DNA from 2 places in the Agromyces hippuratus genome. Region 2 is predicted to be linked to the other one. Evidence: predicted binding sites of a transcription regulator. Region 2 holds the regulator's gene; the other holds the start of a gene.

What was found. Region 2 encodes HspR, which represses chaperone genes until heat shock. Its sites were predicted from a motif close to AAGTTGAGTCNNNNNGACTCAACTT; they were not measured.
Region 1: BJY17_RS16410 (ATP-dependent Clp protease ATP-binding subunit) is a predicted target of HspR. The motif match lies at 5,122-5,146, and genes of this name have one in related genera.

The regions. Positions count from the first base shown of each region.
Region 1 covers NZ_JACCFI010000001.1:3,509,391-3,517,155, reverse strand. Annotated here, with positions in the region: gene BJY17_RS16430 (alpha/beta fold hydrolase) at 1-466, shown strand, start outside; gene BJY17_RS16425 (strictosidine synthase) at 498-1,286, shown strand; gene BJY17_RS16420 (TetR/AcrR family transcriptional regulator) at 1,317-1,919, shown strand; gene BJY17_RS16415 (hypothetical protein) at 2,006-2,371, shown strand; gene BJY17_RS16410 (ATP-dependent Clp protease ATP-binding subunit) at 2,496-5,108, opposite strand; gene BJY17_RS16405 (ATP-dependent nuclease) at 5,355-6,851, opposite strand; gene BJY17_RS16400 (hypothetical protein) at 7,470-7,765, shown strand, end outside.
Region 2 covers NZ_JACCFI010000001.1:2,536,177-2,543,941, reverse strand. Annotated here, with positions in the region: gene dnaK (molecular chaperone DnaK) at 1-1,034, shown strand, start outside; gene BJY17_RS11865 (nucleotide exchange factor GrpE) at 1,037-1,624, shown strand; gene BJY17_RS11860 (DnaJ C-terminal domain-containing protein) at 1,736-2,731, shown strand; gene BJY17_RS11855 (heat shock protein transcriptional repressor HspR) at 2,741-3,157, shown strand; gene BJY17_RS11850 (hypothetical protein) at 3,164-3,892, opposite strand; gene BJY17_RS11845 (cation-translocating P-type ATPase) at 3,977-6,724, opposite strand; gene BJY17_RS11840 (class I SAM-dependent methyltransferase) at 6,829-7,765, shown strand, end outside.

The sequences.
Region 1 (7,765 bases), 970 kb from region 2:
CGTGCTCACCGGCACCGGCCCCGCCGGCGGCGCCGGCATCGACAAGGTCGCCGGCGTCACCTACTTCGACATCCTGCGCGCGACCCTGACCCGCTCCGACCCGAAGGAGTTCCTCTTCTTCAACCGCAACGCCACCGGCAAGCCCGCCGCGAAGGCGTTCGTCAGCCGACTCCAGGAGCGCACCGTCGACCGCGACGCCCCGATCACGACGAAGGCGTTCCAGACGCAGCTGAAGGCGATCAAGAAGTGGGGTCGCTCGGCGCCCGCAGACCTCTCGAAGCTCACCCAGCCCACCCTGATCGCCAATGGCGACCACGACCGCATGGTGCCCTCGGTGCTTTCCGACGACCTGCACCGCCGCATCGCGGGGTCGGAGCTGATCATCTACCCCGACTCCGGCCACGGCGGCATCTTCCAGTTCCACGACCGCTTCGCGCCCGTGGCCGCCCGGTTCCTCGCGCGCTGACCGGCATTCGAATCACTCAGGAAGGCACACCATGACGAACACGATTCCGTTCACGAAGAAGGCGCTCGCGTCATCGATCCTGCTGTGGATGCGCACCGATCAGCCCCGCCAGCAGGGCATGGAGCACTGGAAGGGCCCGCACTCGAAGATCATCTCGGCAAGCCCGGGGCTCGACGAGTACCGGCAGCTCCACCTCGACGCCACCATTCCCGGTCTCTGGCCCGCCACGCACGGCGTCGAGACGACCATTCCCGCAGATCGCAAGATCGACGGGGTCGCCGAGGTCACCTTCGCCTCCGCGCTCGCGCCAGTGCAGGGCCGTGCGCAGACCAAGCTCGCGTTCCAAGACGAGGTGAACGTGTTCCGGCGCACCCTGATGTACGCCGGCCCGCCGAACTCCACCCGCTGGTACGAGCGAAACGGCGACACGGGGTCACGTGCCCTCGTCTACGTCAGGCGACGCGAGGGCGTCGGCACTCGAGCGTTCCGGAGGTACCTCACCGACAGCCTCGTGCCTGCGCTCACGAAGGCCGCACCCGTGACCGAGCTGCGCACCCAGGTCTTCATGCCCTGGAACGAGAAGCTCTGGAACACCCCCGACGTCGCCCACGACAATCCCGCCGACCAGCGGTTCCACGCCTCCTTGGTGCTCGGCTTCGCCGATGCCTCCGCGCGCGCGGCATTCTTCGAGGGCGACGCGATCTCGACCATGTCAGACGAGCTGTCGATGTTCGCATCGGCGGCGCACGCCTACAACGTCTCCGAGGCGTTGACATACGTGAGAGAGGGCCGAGTCCTCCCGCATTATGCTCAGAACTGAGCACAGTCAGATCGAATCCTGGAGGACGGAATGGCCTCGGTCACGGCACCGGTCGGGCGGCGCGAGCGGAACAAGCAGGTCAAGCTCGAACGCATCACGGCCGCCGCGCGAGAACTCTTCGCCGAGCACGGCGTCGACGACGTCACCACGCAGCAGATCGCCGAGAAGGCCGATATCGGCGCCGGCACCCTCTTCCTCTACGCCAAGACCAAGGGCGAGCTGCTCCTGCTCGTGCAGAATTCCGGCTACGCCGACGCCCTCGAAGAGGGACGGGCGGCCGCCGAGAGCCTGCCCGATGCGCTCGAGGCGGTGATGGCGATCGTGCGCCCGGTCGTGCACTGCAACCGCATCCAGATCGACAACGGGCGCACCTACCTGCGCGAGCTGGTCTTCGGCGACCCCGAAGAGCCGCACCACCGCGACGCGCTCACGCTGACCGCGCAGACCGAAGAGGCCGTCGCCGCCGTGCTGCGTCGCGACGACCGCCTCGGCGAGCGCGACGCCGCCACCCTCGCGCGCGTCGTCTCGGCGATCATGTTCGTCACCATGGCGGCGACGGCGAACATCACCCGCACCGTCGACGAACTCGTGCAGGACATTCGCGACCAGGTCGGCGTGCTGCTCCCGAGCTGATCGCCCGCTCGCGCCCGCGCAGGCCCCCCGAGTTGGGGGCAGCCGCACCCTTCCGGGCCGTGATGCGCGGTCGACAGGATGTCTCCATGGTCACTCCCGACACGGCACCGCCCCGCGACGAAACTCCGACGGATTCCCGTTCGACCAGCGCGGCCGTCTCATTCACGGCCGGGATCAGTGCGGTTGCGGCCAACCTGGCGTGGATCGTGGTCGCGCTGATCCCACAGGACTCCGTCGACGCCTGGAGCCTGCTCGGATGGGCCGCAATGACCCTGATCGTGTCGAGATCGCTCGCCGGGGTGCTCGCCATCGTGGCGATCGTCGCCGGCATCATCGCACTTCGCCGTCCGACCGGACGCGCTCGTGCCGGGGCGGGAGTCGCACTCGGGGCGATGGCTCTCGTCGATCTCCTGACGTTCCTCGTGTCGATGGCGTCGACGCTGCGGGGATGACTCCGGGCGATATCACCGCCTGTTCCTGCACGACGAACGCCCGACCCTCCGAGAGGGCCGGGCGTTCGTCTTCGGCCGGTTACGGTCGCTGATTCACACGGTTACGTGCGACGTGGCGAGGCGGTTACGCCGCCAGAGGCACCGTCACGGTCGCGCGGGGCACGGATGTCACGACGAACTCGCCGTCCGAGGCATCCACCTTCACTTCCTCGCCGTCGCCGAGCTCGCCGCTCACGAACAGGTCGCTGATGCGGTCGTCGATCTCGCGCTGGATGACACGGCGCAGCGGCCGGGCACCGTACTCGGGCTCGTAGCCGCGTTCGGCCAAGAGCGACACCGCGGCATCCGTCACCTCGAAGGCGACCTCGCGCGCGGCGAGCCGCGACGCGGTGGCGCCGAGCATGAGTCGCACGATCTGTGCGAGCTGCGGCTCGTCGAGCTTCTGGAACAGCACGATCTCGTCGATGCGGTTCAGGAACTCGGGGCGCATGGCCTCACGCACCTTGCCGATGACGCGCTGGCGCACGTCATCGGAGGAGCTGAAGCCCGAGCCATCCGTCGAGGCGACGAAGCCGAGTGCACCCGAACGCGACGCGAGGAACTCCGAACCGAGGTTCGAGGTCATCACGATCACCGTGTTGCGGAAGTCGACCGTGCGACCCTGGCCGTCGGTCAGGCGTCCGTCGTCGAGCACCTGCAGCAGCAGGTTGAACACATCGGGGTGCGCCTTCTCGATCTCGTCGAACAGCACGATCGAGTACGGGTTGCGCCGCACGCGCTCGGTGAGCTGCCCGGCCTCGTCGTACCCGACGTATCCGGGAGGGGCGCCGACGAGGCGCGACACCGTGTGCCGCTCGCCGAACTCGCTCATGTCGAAGCGCACGATCGCCTGCTCGTCGTCGAAGAGCGACGACGCCAGCGCACGCGCCAGCTCGGTCTTGCCGACACCTGTCGGCCCGAGGAACAGGAATGATCCGACCGGCCGCTTGGCGTCGCCCATGCCGGTGCGGCTGCGGCGCACGGCCTTGGCGACCGCGGTGACCGCATCGTCTTGACCGATGACACGCGCGTGCAGCTCGCCTTCGAGGTCGCCGAGGCGCTCGCGCTCGCTCTCGGTGAGGCGGTTCACCGGAATGCCGGTGGCCCGCGAGATCACCGCGGCGATCTCGGCCTCGTCGATCACGGTGCTCTGCTGGTTGAGCCCGTCACCCTGCTGGTTGAGCTTGTCGAAACCAGCGCGCCCCTTCTCGGTGGCCGCATCGAGCCGATCCTGCACCTTCGAGATCTCGTCGCGGATGCGCGAGGCCTCCTCGTAGTGCTCGGCGCTCACGGCGGCGTTCTTGTCGGCCTCGAGGTCGGCGAGTCGCGCGATGAGCGCGGAGACATCCGTCTTCATGCCGAGCTTGAGGCGCAGACGTGCGCCTGCCTGGTCGATGAGGTCGATGGCCTTGTCGGGCAGCACGCGGTCGGTGAGGTAGCGGGCGCTCAGCTCGACGGAGGCGCGCAGCGCGGCATCCGTGTACTGCACGCCGTGGTGCTCCTCGTAGGCGGGCTTCAGCCCGTGCAGAATCAGCACGGCGTCTTCGATCGAGGGCTCCCCCACGCGCACCGGCTGGAACCGGCGTTCGAGTGCAGGGTCCTTCTCGATGGCGCGGTACTCCTTGAGCGTCGTCGCACCCACGAGGTGCAGCTCACCGCGCGCGAGGCGCGGCTTCAGGATGTTGCCTGCATCGGTGCCGCCGTCGCCCGAGCCGCCAGCACCGACCACGGTGTGGATCTCATCGATGAAGATGATGAGCTCGCCCTTGTGCGCGGCGATCTCCTCCATGGTCTTGGTGAGGCGCTCCTCGAAGTCGCCGCGGTAGCGGGTGCCCGCGAGCATGCCGGGCAGGTCGAGCGAGATGACGCGCTTGTCGAGCAGGGCCTCGGGCACCGACTCCTCGACGATCGCGCGGGCGAGGCCCTCGACGATCGCCGTCTTGCCGACGCCGGCCTCGCCGATCAGCACCGGGTTGTTCTTGGTGCGACGGCTGAGGATCTCGATGGTCTGCTCGATCTCGTCGGCACGGCCGATCACGGGGTCGAGCTCGCCGTTCGCGGCCAGCTCGGTGAGGTCGGTGCCGAACTTGTCGAGCATGGGGGTGTCGGATGCCCCGGCGCCCGGCATGCCCGAGGCATCCGTGTCGCCGTCGGCACCCGGCATGCCCGCCTCGACCGTCTCGCGCATGCCTTGCGTGAGAGCCTCGGCGGTGACGCCGGCGCGCGCGAGCACCTGGCCGGCAGGAGCGTCTTGCCCCAGCACGAGCGCGAAGAAGAGGTGCTCGGGGTCGATGTAGGTCGAGCCGGCCGAGCGCGCCACCTGATAGCTGTGGAACAGCGCGCGGGAGGCGCTCGGGGTGATCGTCGCCGCGTTGATGTCGGCGGTGTCGCCGGCAGCGGGCAGGCGCGCCTCGGTCGCGGTGATGAGCCGCTCGGGGGCGACGCCGATGCGGGCGATCGCCTGCTTGACGCTCTCGTCTTCGACGATCACGCGCAGGATGTGCAGGGCGTCGAGCTCGGTCTGGCCGCGCTCGAGCGCGAAGCGTCCTGCTTGACGCAGGATGCCTTGAGTGCGGGCGGTCAGGAACCGGCTGAGGTCGATCGACCGAGCCTGACGCGCCTGCTCACCCGCGAGATAGCGGGCGAGAAACTCGTCGAACGAGCTCGCGCCGGCTTCGGGGTTGAAGTCTTCGGGCACCAATCCTCCTGGAGAGTTGAGCGGGGTACGCTCAAGTTCAACGCGGAGTGGGCTGGCGTATTCCCACGACATCTGATGGTCGCCTTTAGGCCAGCCGCAGGCAGATCCGCTTGCGATCAATCCGCACCTCGACATGGCCGCGCGCGAACTCAGCGAGCGCGATCGCCCCTACAGGCCTCGACCTGCGCCTCAAAGCGTCGACACCGTGTCAGCTCCGCCGCAACTACGCGATTCGCACCCAGCCCGCTAGCGGTGCTTCGGAATCATTGCTTTGAACGGATCGAACATCTCGTCTACCTCGCGCGGCACCAACTGAGCCCATTGCGCTAGGAACGCGTTCTGCACTACGAGTTCTGCCGTCAGATCCAGGTCCTCACCGATCTCCGCAAAGATGATGTGACGATCGCGATTCGACTGTGCCCGACGACGAACGGTGTCCTTCACGCGCTCCTGATCTGAGAGCGGCAGGTTGAGTGCCGCGGTAAGACGCGCAGCAACTGTCTCAATTTCGGCGAGAACTGTGTCAAGGACGTGCGCCTCGGGATCAACGGTGCCAGGCAACGAGAACACTTGCTCATTTGGATCGACGAGTGCTCGCTGATCACCATCAACTAGTGCGACGCTTTCATATCTGCGAGTTGGATCTCCGTTGTGATATCGATTCACCTTGATAGCTGGATCATGCCCACCCATGCCGTGCACCTTGATCGCAGAAAGCTCGGCCCCGTAGTAGCGAAGTGCAGTATGCACCATAAGTTCCGCGAACTTGTCCTCAACAAAGATTGCCAACTTTGAATCCACGCGACCCGTAATCGTCCGAAGCGCCTCGATGTTGAGCGCTCCTTGCACAACTTGACCGTTGAACGCAGCCCAGATCGCTGCTGGTGGCAAGGCTTCGATCGCAGCGTGGGAGTGTGTTGTAAAGATCACTTGGCAAGACTTGCGCTTCGCCACGTGAACGAGGTATTCGACGAGGGCGCGAGTCGCCACAGGGTGAAGACCGTTCTCGATCTCCTCGATGAGGATGAGGCTGTTGTCGGGAGCGAGTTCAATTCCGCTGACGATCTTGATGACACTCGCTTCGCCGGCGCCGAAGTGAAACTCAGAGTATTGGTTGCCGGTAGACTTGTCGGTTGCAGCGTAGAGCGTGGTTCTCCCGTTCTTGGTTACACCGAGCTCCGAGTATCCGCTTATCGCCTTCCCGAGAATCCGCTCCGATTCTGCCACGACCACATCTGGCAGCTTGGTTTCGCTTGTCGCCGCGAAACTTCCACCGATCGCTCGTTGAAGTTCGGTCCGTTCCGTCGCCGGCACAGTCCGATTCACACCGAAGATATGCACTTCTCGTTGAAACGGCTTACGGTTCCACTTTGAAGTCGGGTAGTTCACGCTACGACGGATTTCCAATCGCGCGTCCACGTCCTTATCGATCACGTAGTGCTCGATCGACCAATCCACCATGCTGCTGTCGTATTTGCCGCTCTTTGCGAAGAACCGACCAGGCGGTACGTCAGCGTATGCGAGTGCCGCAGCACCTAGGACCGTCGTCTTGCCGCCACCATTTGGCCCAACTAGTGCCGTCACGGGGAAGTCAAAGGTGACCTCACGATCAACGAATCCCCGGACTCGCTTCAATATGACGCGTTTTAGGTACTTGCCGTAACTGTTCTTGCTGACTTTTTCCAAGAGCGCGGCAACAGTACTAGGAGCGATCTGCCGACTATTCGAGAATGTCAACTGCACTCATTTCCACATTGAACGGGACCGACGACGAATTCCGAGCACCAGCACCCGGAGCCTACTGGACTGCCTGCTCAAATGTGGTCACCACTTCGACGGGTTCGGTCGCACTGCATCGAGAGATGGGGCTTCGAAAGCCACGCTCCTTCACTGATGCTTGCCCCAATGCTTCGTTCCCAACAGCTGGTAACTCACTCCTGGTTTCTGCGTCGGTGGCAGATGTTTGCCTTTCACCGCGTGATCGCGGCGACCGCGCACCCGCCGCGATGAAGAAGGAGCTGGCTGTGCCCTGAGGCGGAGACGGTCGTATGAACACAAACTGCACACTTATCGCCTTACGTACGAAACCTGACCCTCGTTTCGGGGGCAGTGCGAGACCCCAACCCGGCTCAGACCATCGATAGCGTGGAAACCGTGCGACGTCGAGCAGGAGGAAGCCACAGTGGCTGATAAGTGGACGCTGGCAGCAACTGCGTGCCGCCGCGCTCGCACCCGGTCGGTATCGGAGAACTTGGCCCGTCGAATCTGCTCTTCGGGCGTGTGCCTCGACCCTCGGTGTCTCGCGTGACGGCTTTCGATGAGCTATCCATTAAGGGCGTGGTTGGTGCCGAGTGCGTAGCGATGCTGACGAACATCTGCGCGCAGGTTGCTCGCACGCACTCGTTCCCGCCTCCCGAAGGTCACCGTCGTTGGTCCGATCAGGCTGTTCTGGACTACGTCGGAATCGTGTTCGCGCGCAAGGGCGGCCCCGGATTCCTCATTGAGTGCTTCCTGAAGGCGGACGATCAACAGTCGTTCGAACGGCTTCTCTACACGGCGATTCGTCGCGACCTCATCGATGAAGCGAAGGCGCGCCCCGTAGGAAAGCTTCGCCGTCGCCTGCATACGTTGCTGTCGAAGGACCCGCGTTTTGTGTT
Region 2 (7,765 bases):
AGTTCGAGAACATGACGAGCGACCTGCTCGACCGCACCAAGAAGCCGTTCGAAGACGTCATCCGCGAAGCGGGCGTCAAGCTCTCCGACATCGCGCACGTCGTGCTCGTCGGTGGATCGACGCGCATGCCCGCGGTCAGCGAGCTCGTGAAGAAGGAGACCGGCCAGGAGCCCAACAAGGGCGTCAACCCCGATGAGGTCGTCGCCGTCGGCGCCGCCCTCCAGGCGGGCGTCCTGAAGGGCGAGCGCAAGGATGTGCTCCTCATCGACGTCACCCCCCTCAGCCTCGGCATCGAGACCAAGGGCGGCATCATGACGAAGCTCATCGAGCGCAACACGGCCATCCCGACCAAGCGCAGCGAGACCTTCACGACCGCCGACGACAACCAGCCGTCGGTCGCGATCCAGGTCTTCCAGGGCGAGCGCGAGTTCACCCGCGACAACAAGCCGCTCGGCACCTTCGAGCTCACCGGCATCGCGCCGGCGCCGCGAGGCATCCCGCAGATCGAGGTCACGTTCGACATCGACGCCAACGGCATCGTGCACGTGTCCGCGAAGGACAAGGGCACCGGCAAGGAGCAGCGCATGACGATCTCGGGCGGCTCGAGCCTCCCGAAGGACGACATCGAGCGCATGGTGCGCGAGGCCGAGGAGCACGCCGCCGAAGACAAGGCGCGTCGCGAGTCGGCTGAGACCCGCAACCAGGCCGAGCAGCTCGTCTACTCGATCGAGAAGCTCATCAAGGACAACGACGACAAGCTCCCCGCTGACGTCAAGTCCGAGGTGCAGGGCGACGTCGACGCGCTGAAGACCGCGCTCGCGGGCGACGACGACGAGGCCGTGAAGTCGGCCTTCGAGAAGCTCAACGCATCGCAGGGCAAGCTCGGCGAGGCGATCTACGCGCAGAGCCAGCAGGCCGATGCCGCGGCCGCGCCCGGCGAAGACGCGAACCCGTCTGGCGCAGAGGGCGACCAGTCCTCCGACGAAGACGTGGTCGACGCCGAGGTCATCGACGACGAGGAAGAGAAGAAGTAGCCATGGCAGACGAGAAGGAGACTCCCGAAGTCCCCGACCCCGACGCCGGTGCCTCCGACGAGGTGACGGATGCCGCGGCATCCGTCACCCCCGAGGGGCAGGCCCCCGAGGTCGACGACGACGAGGTGCTCACGGTCGACGACATCCTGAACGCGGCGAACGCCGAGGTGCAGGATCCGAGCGACGAGCACCTGGCCGACCTCAAGCGCATCACTGCGGAGTACGCCAATTACCGCAAGCGCACCGAGGCGAACCGCGAGCTCGAGCGCGAGCGCGCAGTCGGCGCGGCCGTGGCCGTGCTGCTGCCCGTGCTCGACGACCTCGACCGTGCCGAGAAGCACGGAGACCTCGAGGGCGACGCTCCGTTCGCGACCATCGCGGCGAAGCTGCGCGGCTCGGTCGAGAAGCTCGGCCTCTCGTCGTTCGGCGAGGTCGGCGAGCCGTTCGACCCGCAGCGGCACGAGGCGATCTTCCAGCAGCCGTCGGCCGACGTCGAGATCGACACGATCGCCGATGTCGTCGAGACCGGGTACACCCTCGGCGGCACGCTGCTCCGCGCAGCGAAGGTCGTCGTGAAGACCCCCCAGTAGACCCGACTCGGCCGGCCCGCGGCATCCGTTCGCGGATGTCGCGGACCGGCCGACACGGTTTTCAGACAGACTCAAGACAGACTTCAGACAGATACGAGAGAGGAGGTGCCGGTGGCCAGTCAGGATTGGTTCGACAAGGACTTCTACAAGGTGCTCGGCGTCTCCAAAGACGTGAGCGACGCGGAGCTCAAGAAGACGTACCGCAAGCTCGCACGCAAGTACCACCCCGACTCCAACCCCGGTGATGCTGCCGCCGAGGCGAAGTTCAAGGAGATCAGCGAGGCGCACTCCGTGCTCGCCGACCCCGAGCAGCGCAAGGAGTACGACGCCGTACGGGCCATGGGCTCCGGCGCTCGATTCACCGCGCCCGGCGGCGCCGGCGGCAACGGCGGCTTCGAAGACGTCTTCGGCGGCATGTTCGGCCAGGGCGGCGGAGGCCGCGGCCAGTCGTACACGTTCCAGCAGGGCGGCGACTACGACGACCTGCTCGGCGGGCTCTTCGGCGGAGGCCGCTTCGGCCAGCCGACGGGCGGCTACCGCGGCGCCGGCGGCCCCACCAAGGGGCGGGATGTCACGGCGACGACGACGCTCGACTTCGTCACCGCCACCAAGGGCGACCAGATCACCCTGCAGACCGCCGAGGGCAAGCCGATCACGGTGCGCATCCCGGCGGGCGTCGCCGACGGGCAGAAGATCCGCCTGCGGGGCAAGGGCCAGCCCTCGCCCGACGGCGGTGAGCCCGGCGACATCGTGCTGACAGTGACGGTGCGCAAGCATCCGGTCTTCGAGCGCGATGGCCTGAATCTCAGGGTCACCGTGCCCGTCACGTTCACCGAGGCGGCGCTCGGCGCGACCGTCGAGGTGCCGACGCTCGGTGGCGACCCCGTGAAGGTGCGGGTCGCTCCCGGTACGCCGAGCGGCCGGGTGCTGCGGGTCAAGGGCCGCGGCGTGAAGACGTCGAAGGGCACCGGAGACCTGCTCGCGGTCGTGCAGGTCGCCGTTCCCTCGCACCTCTCGAAGGAGGCGGAGGCGAAGCTCGAGGAGTTCGCCGCGCTGCTGCCCGACGAGAACCCCCGCGACGACCTGCTCGCGAAGGCGAAGGGCTAGGCCGTGGAGATGAACGAGAGGAGCCCGCTCTTCGTCATCTCCGTCGCCGCCGAGCTCGCGGGCATGCACCCGCAGACGCTGCGGCAGTACGACCGGCTCGGGCTCGTCTCGCCGACCCGCACCGCGGGCAAGTCGCGGCGCTACTCGATGCACGACGTCGTGCAGCTCCGCGAGATCGCCCAGCTCTCGAGCGAGGGCGTGAGCCTCGAGGGCATCCGCCGGGTGCTCGGCCTCGAAGACGAGGTCGCGACCCTGCGCGCCCGCGTGCGCGAACTCGAGGGCGCGCTCGCCGACGAGATGCTGAACCGCCCCGGTCGCCGCGTCTTCGCGGCAGGTTCGGCGGGCGAGGTCATCTCGCTCCGTGCCGGCACCCGCGTGCGCCGCGAGAACGCCGTCGTCGTGTGGCGCCCGCTGGAACGCGAGTAGCGGAGGTCAGCGACCCCAGGCGGAGGCCGGCGCCTCGATGACCTCGTAGGGGCGCGAGCTCCAATGGGTGCCGTAGCCGTAGTGGCTCGACGCCCACGCCGACGCCCAGATCGCCTGAGCGGTGGCATCGGCCGAGTCGCCACTGGCGAGCGCCGCATCGACCTCGGGGTAGCGCCCCGACTGCAGGTTCTCGGCGGCGTAGTACGCGGCCTCGATGAGGGTCGGATAGCTGCCGAGGCCTGATCCGCCACCGGAACCCTGACCGTTGTTCAGGGGGTTGTTGCGGTTCCACCAGTTGTCGGCGCCGTTCTCCTGACGCATCCACCGCATCATGAAGGTGACGTTCTCCTCGGTCAGCGGCCACTCGCCCTCGACGAGCACGAGCTTGGCCCAGTCGACGTTCGTGCCGCCCGCGACGAGCGTCTGCGCGCCGGTGGTCGCGACGTAGGACTCGTGCGAGACCGTCGGAGCTGAGACATCCGACGCGACCTCGAGGTCTTGCACGTCGCCGAGGTGCGGGGCATCCGCCGCGGCGAACGGCAACAGGCCGCCTGGCTGCGGCAGCGGTGCGAGGGCGAGCCCGGCGAGCAGGCCGAGCACCGAGAGCGTGGCGGCCGCGGTGAGCGATCGTCGGCGCGGACGCGCGCGTTCCGCCGTCGAACGCCGGGGACGCGTCACGGGCGTCGCGACCTCATGTCGCGCCGCCCGTCGTCCCCCGACCTGTGCGTCCTGCATGCGGCACCGAGGGTAGCAAACCCAGCAGGGAGCCGCACCCAGCAAGATGCGGCCCCGAGCTCGCGCCGCGGCGCGGCCGGGAACTCAGCGGATGCCGGTGGTCGCGACGACGGGCGCGCCCGCCTGGCGGCGGGCGAGCCGGCGCCGACGGAACCACTTGTCGCCCTCGACGACGACCAGCAGCACCAGCGTCAGCCCGATGCATCCGAGCCACTGCCAGCCCGTGAGCGAGACGGTGCCGAGCGCGCGCTGCAGGAAGCCGATCTCGGTCGACGCGACGATGAGCAGCACCGGCCAGACCAGGATCTTGGCGACCGCCGCGATGGGCGCCAGCAGGCCCGATTCCGGCGTCCGACGCATGAGCAGTGCGCTCAGCACGGTGGCCAGGCCGAGCACGACGTACGCCATCGTCATCGACGCGGTCGGCTCGGTCGGGCTCGGCGCGTCGGGCCCCCAGAGCAGCGGCACGAGTGCGATCAGGAAGATGACGGCGCCGTAGACGAGCCACTCGACGAGCGACACCCGATTGACGACGCCGATCCTCGGGTCGCGCGGCGGGTGGTTCATGATGCCGGGCGGGTTGGCGTCGGCGGCGATCGCGAAGACCGCGAACAGCGCCACGAAGAAGTTGATGAACAGCACCTGGGCCGGGAACAGCGCGACGCCCTCGGCGATCGAGAACGCGCTCGCGGCGAGGAACAGCATGATGAGGCTCAGCAGCTGCGTCATCTGGAACCGCAGGTACGCGGTGATCTTCGAGTAGACGATGCGGCCGATCTCGACCGCGTGCACCAGGGTCGCGAAGTTGTCGTCGGTGAGCACGAGCTTCGCGGCCTGCTTCGTCACCTCGGAGCCGGAACCCATCGCGACGCCGATGTTCGCCTGCTTGATCGCCGCCGCGTCGTTCACGGCGTCGCCCGTCATCGCGACGATCGCGCCGTCGGCCTGCAGGAGCCCGACCAGGCGGAGCTTGTCGTCGGGGGTGACCCGGCCGAACACGTGCAGGTCGGGGAGGCGACGCGAGAGCTCCTCGTCGGTCATCTGCTTGAGGTCGGCACCGCTCACGGCCCCGGTGCCGAGGCCCAGCTCGGCGCCGATCGCCCCGGCAGTCACCGCGTGGTCGCCTGTGATCATGCGCACGTCGATGCCGGCGTTGTGGGCGATGGCGACGGCATCCTTCGCCTCGGACCGCAGCGGGTCGACGATGCCGACGATGCCGATGAGCGTCAGCTCGGACACCCAGGTCATCGGCTCGGCCGCGATGCGGGCCTCGTCGCCGTCGTCGAGGAAGCGGGCGGCGATCGCGAGCGTGCGAAGCCCGGTGGCCGACATGCCCTCGAGGGTGTTCGTCGCCTCGTCGGAGGCCACGGGCACGATCTCGCGGGTCTCGCCGAGCATCGTGGTGCAGCGCCCGAGCACCACGTCGGGTGCGCCCTTCACGATGAGCACGAGCCGCTGCTCGCCGCGGTAGGGGATGCGCTGCAGGGTCGCCATGAACTTGTAGTCGGAGTCGAACGGCACCTCGGCCAGCCGGGGGTAGTCCTTGCGCGCCTGGTCGGCGTCGATGCCGAGCCTCGCGGCGAGCACCACGAGCGCGGCCTCGGTGGGGTCGCCCACCACCTCGCCGTCGGCCGACACCGTCGCGTCGTTCGGCAGGCCGACCGCGAGCCCGAGCGTCGGCGCGTCGAGCGGTTCGTCGGAGGTGCCGAGCACGCTGCCCTCGAACGAGTAGCCCTCGCCGGTGACCCGGTAGGTGCTGCCGCCGAGCCATGCCGTGCGCACCGTCATCTTGTTGAGGGTGAGGGTGCCCGTCTTGTCGGAGCAGATCGCGCTCGTCGCGCCGAGCGTCTCGACGTCGTTCAGCGACGTGACGATCGCGCGCTCCTTCGCGAGCTTGGAGGCGCCCCACGCGAGCAGGCTCTGCACGAACACCGGCAGGCCGGTCGGGATCGCGGAGATCGCGACGGCCGTGGCGAGGAAGAGCAGCTCGTCGAGGCTCTGCCCGCGGGCGAAGCCGATGAGCACGATGACGAGCACGGCGCTCCAGGCGATGATGCCGAGCACTTTCGTGAGTCCGTCGAGCTCGAGCTGCAGCGGCGACTTCTTGTCGCCGACCTGCGTGAGCAGCGACGCGATGCGACCCATCTGGGTGCGCATGCCGGTCTCGACGACGACGATGCGCGCCGTGCCGCGGGTGACCGACGTGTTCTGGAACACCATCGACGTGCGGTCGGCGAGCGCGGTGCCTGCGGCGTTCTCGGCCGGGCCCTTCGGAATGGGCAGGGACTCGCCGGTGAGCGAGGACTCCTGCGTCTCGAGGTTCGCCGACCGGAGGATCCGTCCGTCGGCGGGCACGAGATCACCGGATTCCAGCTCGACGATGTCGCCGGGCACGAGCCCCGTCGCGTCCATCTGCACCAGGACGCCGTCTCGGATGACCCGTGCCTTCGGCGTCTGCAGCTTCGCGAGCGCGTCGACGCTGCGGCGGGCCTTCACCTCCTGCTGGGTGCCGGTGATCACGTTGAACAGCACCAGGACCGCCACGATGATCGCCGTCGTGACCTGCCCGATGAGCAGCGACACGATCGTCACCGCGATGAGCATGAGCGTCATGAGCTCGAGCACCTGGCTGAGCGCGATGCGCCAGACGTTCGGCGGCGGTGCGCTGTGCAGCGCGTTGGGCCCGGCATCCGCCAGGCGCTTCGCCGCCTCGGCCGCGGTGAGCCCGCGTGACGGTTCGGTCTTCGCCTGCGCGATCACGTCGTCGGGGGCGAGCGCCCACCATTCGACGGCGTGCTCCTGCGGCGCGCTGTGCTGAGTTTCGATGGTCAATGCGGACCCCCAGAAGTCATGTCGACACTCGACAGGCTAGTCCGGCGGATGCCGCGAACGGGAGAGGAAGATGACATCGATTCGACGCGTCGTACCCTTGGGGAATGCCGATCGACCTCGACGCCCTGCGGCGTCACCCCGATGTCGAAGGTCCGGGGCTCGAGGCATCGGATGCCGCGGACCGACTGATCCTCGACGAGGCGGCGGCGCTCATCGGCGAGGCGGGGCCGGGGGAGATCGTCGTCGTCGACGACTCCTACGGGGCGCTCGCGCTCGCCGCGGCCGACGCCGGCGCGCGAGGCATCCGAGTGCACCAGGACCTCGTGACCGGGGAGCGGGCGCTCGCAGGGAACGCGGGCCGGCTCGGCCTCGAGGGCGAGGTGCGATCGCTCCCACTCGACTCCGAGCTCGTCGCGGGCGCACGGCTCGTGCTCATGCGCCTGCCGCGATCGCTCGACCGGCTCGACGAGGTGTCGCAGCTCATCACGGCGCACGCGCATCCGGCGGTCGTGGTCGTCGCCGGCGGCCGGATCAAGCACATGTCGCTCGCGATGAACGACGTGCTCGGTCGCAGCTTCGGCCGGGTCGACGTGAGTCGCGCCCGCCAGAAGTCCCGCGTGCTCTTCGCGCGCGACCCCGCAGGCGCGCCCCGAGCCTCGGCTGACGCGGCATGGCCGCGCAGCACCCGTCATGACGATCTCGCCCTCACGGTCGTCGCTCACGGCGGCGTCTTTGCCGGCACCGGGGTCGACATCGGCACTCGGTTCCTGCTCGCGCAGCTGGGCGGCGCGGTCCCGGATGCCGCGTCCGCCGTCGATCTCGCGTGCGGCACGGGCGTCGTCGCGTCGTGGCTCGCGCGAGCGCGACCAGCGCTGCGGGTCACGGCGACCGATCGTTCGGCGTCCGCCGCGGCATCCGCTCGACTGACCGCCGAGGCCAACGGGGTCGCCGACCGCGTGCACGTCACCCGAGCCGACGGCCTCGAAGGGCTCGCCGACGCGAGTGAGCGGCTCATCGTGCTGAACCCGCCGTTCCACAGCG